One region of the Streptomyces sp. NPDC032822 genome, then DNA from elsewhere that is predicted to be linked to it. Evidence: predicted binding sites of a transcription regulator. Region 1 holds the regulator's gene; each other region holds the start of a gene.

Region 1 (2,266 bases):
TACCGAAGAAGGCGTCCATGATGTCCGAGAAGTTCCCGAAGCCGCCGGCACCGAAGCCGCCCGCGCCTTGGCCGCCCGCCTGGGACAGGGGATCTCCGCCGAGGTCGTAGACCTGCTTCTTCTGCGGGTCCGACAACACCTCGTAGGCGGCGTTGATCTCCTTGAACCGCTCCTGGGTCTTCGGATCGGGGTTGACGTCCGGGTGCAGCTCGCGTGCGAGCCGCCGGAAGGCCTTCTTGATCTCTTCCTGCGACGCGTCGCGGCGCACGCCGAGAACGGCGTAGTAGTCCGTGGCCACTTACGACTCCGCCAGGATCTGTCCGACGTACCGTGCCACTGCGCGTACCGCTCCCATCGTTCCCGGGTAATCCATGCGGGTCGGTCCGACCACGCCGAGCTTGGCGACTGCCTCGCCGCCCGAACCGTAGCCGACCGACACCACTGAAGTGGAGTTGAGTCCCTCATAGGCGTTCTCGTGACCGATACGCACGGTCATGCCCGAATCCCCGGCCTCACCAAGGAGTTTGAGGAGCACGACCTGCTCCTCAAGGGCCTCCAGGACGGGCCGGATGGTGAGGGGAAAGTCATGTCCGAAGCGGGTGAGATTGGCGGTGCCGCCGATCATCAGCCGCTCCTCGTTCTCCTCGACGAGCGTCTCCAGCAGAGTGGAGAGCACCGTCGAGACCGTGCCGCGGTCCTCGATGTCGAAGCCCTCGGGGAGGTCTTCCAGCAGGTGCGGCACGTCGGCGAACCGGCGACCGGCGACCCGGCTGTTGAGCCGTGCCCGCAGATCGGCCAGCGAGGCCTCGCCGAACGGCGCCGGGCAGTCGACCATCCGCTGCTCGACCCGCCCGGTGTCCGTGATCAGGACGAGCATCACGCGCGCGGGGGCCAGCGACAGCAGCTCGACATGGCGCACCGTCGACCGTGTGAGCGACGGGTACTGCACGACGGCGACCTGCCGCGTCAGCTGCGCGAGCAGCCGTACGGTCCGCGCCACCACGTCGTCGAGATCGACCGCGCCGTCCAGGAAGTTCTGGATGGCGCGCCGCTCCGGTCCGGTCATCGGTTTGACGCCGGCCAGCTTGTCGACGAACAGCCGGTAGCCCTTGTCGGTCGGGATCCGCCCCGCGCTGGTGTGCGGCTGGGCGATGAACCCCTCGTCCTCCAGGGCCGCCATGTCGTTGCGCACGGTCGCCGGGGAGACCCCGAGATTGTGCCGCTCGGTGAGCGCCTTGGAACCGACCGGTTCCTCGGTGCCGACATAGTCCTGGACGATGGCGCGCAGCACCTGGAGCCTGCGTTCACTCAGCATCGCGCACACCTCCAGAAGTCGATCCCGTAGCGCCTCGCCTGGCACTCGTCACATCCGAGTGCCAGCACACCCGGAGCCAGTGTACGGCCGTGGGGTACGCCCGGGGCAAGGCCGGTCCCCCGCGAGGGCGCGCCGGGCGAGACCGTACCCGGCGAGGTCGTGCCCGGGGATGCTTCCCCGCTAGCGTCGCCGTATGACGGTGACTTGGGAAGAGTTGGGGTGGGAGCGGCTGGGCGCCGGGGTCGGCCGGTGCCGTCTTCCGCGGTGGGACTGCACGGTCGGGCTGGTCGTGGGCGCGGGTGGGGCGCTGCTGATCGACGCCGGGTCGAGTCTCGCGGAGGGCGTCCGGTTGCGGCGTCAGGCGGAGGCGCTCGCCGGTCGCCGTGTGCGTTTCCTCGCGCTCACGCACCCGCACTTCGACCACGTCTTCGGGGCGGCGGCCTTCGCGGGCGCGGAGGTGCTGACCGCGGCCGGCGCGGACGACGTGTTCCGGGAGCGGAGTGAGCACCTGTGCGCGGACGCGGTGCGCAACGGCCTCGACGCCGGGGCGGCGGAGTCGGCCGCGGACACCCTCGTACACCCCCGCCACCCGGTGCGGGGCAAGGTGGGTCTCGACCTGGACGGCGGCCCCTCGGTCCTGCTGGCGAACGTGGGCCCCGGGCACACCGGGCACGACCTCGTGGTCGTCGTACCGGGCGACCCGGCGGTCGTGTTCTGCGGCGACCTGGTCGAGGAGTCCGGGGAGCCCCAGGCGGGCCCCGACGCCGTACCGTCCCGTTGGCCCGCCGCCCTGGACCGGCTGCTCGACCTGGGCGGTGAGGACGCGCTGTACGTCCCCGGTCACGGAGCGGTGGTGGACGCGGCGTTCGTGCGGGCGCAGCGGGACGCGCTGGCCGGGCGTTTCGGCGTGTCGTGACCGGCCGGCGGCGTCTTCTCCTATCGTCGTCCGAA
Region 2 (2,266 bases), on a different contig from region 1:
GGAGAAGGGGTACGGCTTCATCGCGGTCGACGGTGGTGCGGATGTTTTCGTCCACTACAGCGCGATTCAGATGGACGGCTACCGCACCCTGGAAGAGGGTCAGCGAGTTGATTTCGAGATCTCGCAGGGCCAGAAGGGGCCGCAGGCGGATATGGTCCGGCTCGCGGCCGGCTGAAGCACGCGCCGACTGACAGCGACGTTCTTCTGTTCAATACCGGAGGGCTCGTATCCCATGGGGAGTCATGGGTTACGAGCCCTCCGTCATGCCCGAACCCGGTCCGAGCCCGGCCCGAACCCGGGTCTGCCCCAGGTCTGCGCCCGCTCCGAGCCCGGCCTGCGCCTGGTCTGACCCTGGTCCGAACACGGTCTGACCCCGGTCCGAACCCGTCGGGACCCGGTCCGAACACGGTTCGCGCCCGGCTTGAACATGGCCTGCGCCCGGTCTGATCCCGGTGCGAACCCCGTCGGGACCGGTCCGAACGCGGCCCGTGCCCGGCTTGAAGACGGTCCGCGCCCCTTCCGTGCCCGGCCTGAACGCGGCCCGTGCCCGGCCTGACCCCGGTCCGAACGCGGCCCGTGCCCGGCCTGAACACGGCCCGCGCCCGGTCTGACCCCGGTCCGAAGCCGGTCCGAACACGGATCGCGCCCGGCCTGAACACGGCCCGCGCCCGGTCTGACCCCGGTCCGAAGCCGGTCCGAACACGGATCGCGCCCGGCCTGAACATGGCCTGCGCCCGGTCTGACCCCGGTCCGAACCCCGTCGGGGCCCGGTTCGAACGCGGCCCGTGCCCGGCCTGCGCCCGGTTCGAACGCGGCCCGTGCCCGGCCTGCGCCCGGTTCGAACGCGGCCCGTGCCCGGCCTGCGCCCGGTCCGAACGCGGCCCGCGCCCGGCCTGCGCCCGGTCTGAATGCGGCCCGCGCCCGGTCCGCGCCCGGCCTGTGACAGGCCTGTGGTGGGGGCCCGACCTTCGAGAGGCGCTTGCACTCGGCAGGGGCGAGTGCTAATCATTGGCGTTAGCACTCTGAAGGTGAGAGTGACAACGAGGACCGGGTCGGTGAGGCCCGCAGGCCGGGTGGGGCAAGGAACCACGAGGCAGGCAGGCCGTCCGTCGCGGGCGCCAGCGCGGTCCGGAGAAATCCACCCCCTGTCCGGGAGGACCACTTCACATGGCCAAGATCATCGCGTTCGACGAGGAGGCACGGCGCGGTCTCGAGCGCGGGATGAACCAGCTCGCCGACGCCGTCAAGGTCACCCTTGGCCCCAAGGGCCGCAACGTCGTCCTAGAGAAGAAGTGGGGCGCGCCCACGATCACCAACGATGGTGTTTCCATCGCCAAGGAGATCGAGCTCGAGGACCCGTACGAGAAGATCGGCGCAGAGCTGGTCAAGGAAGTCGCCAAGAAGACGGACGACGTCGCCGGCGACGGAACGACCACGGCGACCGTGCTCGCCCAGGCTCTCGTCAAGGAGGGCCTGCGCAACGTAGCCGCCGGCGCCAACCCGATGGCCCTCAAGCGTGGTATCGAGAAGGCCGTCGAGGCCGTCTCCGGTGCCCTTCTTGAGCAGGCCAAGGATGTCGAGACCAAGGAGCAGATCGCTTCCACGGCCTCCATCTCCGCCGCCGACACCCAGATCGGCGAGCTCATCGCCGAGGCGATGGACAAGGTCGGCAAGGAAGGCGTCATCACCGTCGAGGAGTCCCAGACCTTCGGTCTGGAGCTGGAACTCACCGAGGGTATGCGCTTCGACAAGGGCTACATCTCGGCGTACTTCGCCACCGACATGGAGCGTATGGAGGCGTCGCTCGACGACCCGTACATCCTGATCGCCAACTCCAAGATCGGTTCCGTCAAGGACCTGCTCCCGCTCCTGGAGAAGGTCATGCAGTCGGGCAAGCCGCTGCTGATCATCGCCGAGGACGTCGAGGGCGAGGCCCTGTCGACCCTGGTCGTCAACAAGATCCGCGGGACCTTCAAGTCCGTCGCGGTCAAGGCCCCGGGCTTCGGTGACCGCCGCAAGGCGATGCTGAACGACATCGCCATCCTCACCGGTGGCGAGGTCATCTCCGAGGAGGTCGGTCTCAAGCTGGAGAACACCTCCCTGGACCTCCTGGGCAAGGCCCGCAAGGTCGTCATCACCAAGGACGAGACCACCATCGTCGACGGTGCCGGCTCTTCCGAGCAGGTTCAGGGCCGGGTCAACCAGATCCGCGCCGAGATCGAGAACAGCGACTCGGACTACGACCGCGAGAAGCTCCAGGAGCGCC
Region 3 (2,266 bases), on a different contig from region 1:
CAACCACACCCTCCGCCACCCCTACCTGCCCGGACTGTCGTACGCCCGCCAGAAGCACGAGATCTGTGGCATGCAGGACGTGATCGAGAAGCGCTACGGCACCCGCCCCACCCTCTTCCGCCCGCCCTTCGGCAACTACAACGAGGACAGCCTGCGCGCCGCGAAGTCCTGCGGCGTCCGGTACGCGCCCCTGTGGAACGAGGAGGTCTTCGTCGACCACTGGGAGTACCGCGAGTGGGACCGGAAGATCCACCCCGGTGACATCGTCCTCAGCCACTTCCGGGGCCGGGAGGACTGGAAGGGCACGATGCCCGACATGGTCCGCCGCTTCCTGAACAAGATCACGCAGGAGGGGTACGCCGTGGCCCGCCTGGAGGACTACCTGTGAGGCGGTGGGGGCCCGGGTGCGTACGGCTGCGGCGGCGGACGCCGGCGGCCCTGCAACTGATCCTCGTGACCGCGCTCCTCGCCGGCTGCGCCCAGTCCGTCGACCCCATCGAACGGCTCGGCAAGAAGGCCGCGCGGGCGGTGTCGCACGGTCCGAGCGGGGCGGGCGAGCGGCCCGGGTCGTACGGCTCGGAGGGCGCGGGCGAGCGGCCGTACCGCCGCTGGGGGCTCACGGCCCCCCTGGCCGTCGCCCCGAAGCCGCCCGCCCGGCCCCCCGCCACGCGCCCTCCGGGCCGGGGACTCCCGCCCGTCCTCGACCGCGTCCGCACCCCCGACCCGGTCGTCTTCCTCACCTACGACGACGGCGCCGAGAAGGACCCCCGGTTCGTCGACCTCGTCCGCGAACTGCGGCTCCCGGTCAGCATGTTCCTCACCGACAGCGTCGTCGGACCGGGGTACGGCCACTTCGCGCGCCTCCAGTCGGTCGGCGCGAGCATCCAGAACCACACCCTCGACCATCCGGCGCTGCGTGGACTGCCGTACGCCGGCCAGCGCGCCGAGATCTGCGGCCAGCAGGACAAACTCCGCTCCCGCTTCGGCATCCGCCCCCGCCTCTTCCGCCCGCCCTACGGCACCTACGACACCACCACCCGCCGCGCGGCCGGCGACTGCGGCCTCGCCGCGGTCGTCCTGTGGCGCGCCGCCGCGGAGAACGGCGACCTGACCTTCACCGGAGGCGAACCCCGGCTGCGCCCGGGCGACATCGTCTCGGTGCCCTCGGGTGAGCCGGCCGACGACACCCTCACCGAGCGCACGACGCGGCTGCTGCGGGAGATCCAGCGGAGGGGACTGACGGTGGGGCGCCTGGAGGACTACGTCTAGCCTCCGCCTCCGGTCCTTGCCGGAAACCTGGTCGCCGCGCCGCACAGGATTGGCACTCCGCTTGACCGAGTGCTAATCGCAGTCATAGTCTCGGGTCTGGCACTCCCCCTAGGAGAGTGCCAACTAGCGACGGGCAGGTCCGGCACCCGCGACGACGGATCCACCTGGTCGCCACCTCAGACAGTTAACCCCGTGAGATCTCCGAAGGGGGAGGTCGGATCGTGACGACCACCAGCTCCAAGGTTGCCATCAAGCCGCTTGAGGACCGCATTGTGGTCCAGCCGCTCGACGCCGAGCAGACCACGGCCTCTGGCCTGGTCATTCCGGACACGGCCAAGGAGAAGCCCCAGGAGGGCGTCGTCCTGGCCGTGGGCCCGGGCCGCTTCGAGGACGGTAACCGTCTTCCGCTCGACGTCGCCGTCGGCGACATCGTGCTGTACAGCAAGTACGGCGGCACCGAAGTGAAGTACAACGGCGAGGAATACCTCGTCCTCTCGGCCCGCGACGTGCTCGCGATCATCGAGAAGTAATTCACCTCAAGCACATCTGCTTGTGAGCTGCGCCCCGGGTTCCCGCGACCATATGAAGCCGGGCGGCCGGGGCGCAGTTCGTTTCACCCACGTTTTCCGAGAGGGCTGAACCGCTCCCATGGCGAAGATCCTGAAGTTCGACGAGGACGCCCGTCGCGCCCTCGAGCGCGGCGTCAACAAGCTTGCCGACACGGTCAAGGTGACGATCGGCCCCAAGGGCCGCAACGTCGTCATCGACAAGAAGTTCGGCGCACCCACCATCACCAACGACGGCGTCACCATCGCCCGCGAGGTCGAGCTCGACGACCCGTACGAGAACCTCGGTGCCCAGCTGGTGAAGGAGGTGGCGACCAAGACCAACGACATCGCGGGTGACGGCACCACCACCGCCACCGTGCTCGCCCAGGCGCTCGTACGCGAGGGCCTGAAGAACGTCGCCGCCGGCGCTTCCCCCGCCCTTCTGAAGA

What was found. Region 1 encodes HrcA, which represses chaperone genes, less so after heat shock. Its sites were predicted from a motif close to TTNGCACTCNGNNNNNCNGAGTGCNAA; they were not measured.
Region 2: groL (chaperonin GroEL) is a predicted target of HrcA. The motif match lies at 979-1,005, and genes of this name have one in related genera.
Region 3: groES (co-chaperone GroES) is a predicted target of HrcA. The motif match lies at 1,319-1,345, and genes of this name have one in related genera.

Annotation. Positions count from the first base shown of each region.
Region 1 is NZ_JBVIOL010000001.1:699,149-701,414, reverse strand. Features, by position in the region: gene dnaJ (molecular chaperone DnaJ) at 1-298, opposite strand, end outside; gene hrcA (heat-inducible transcriptional repressor HrcA) at 299-1,315, opposite strand; gene ACZ5VD_RS03305 (MBL fold metallo-hydrolase) at 1,509-2,231, shown strand; gene ACZ5VD_RS03300 (DUF3097 domain-containing protein) at 2,266-2,266, shown strand, end outside.
Region 2 is NZ_JBVIOL010000006.1:486,646-488,911, reverse strand. Features, by position in the region: gene ACZ5VD_RS20285 (cold-shock protein) at 1-175, shown strand, start outside; gene groL (chaperonin GroEL) at 1,168-2,266, shown strand, end outside.
Region 3 is NZ_JBVIOL010000010.1:243,919-246,184, forward strand. Features, by position in the region: gene ACZ5VD_RS27875 (polysaccharide deacetylase family protein) at 1-388, shown strand, start outside; gene ACZ5VD_RS27880 (polysaccharide deacetylase family protein) at 415-1,269, shown strand; gene groES (co-chaperone GroES) at 1,491-1,799, shown strand; gene groL (chaperonin GroEL) at 1,918-2,266, shown strand, end outside.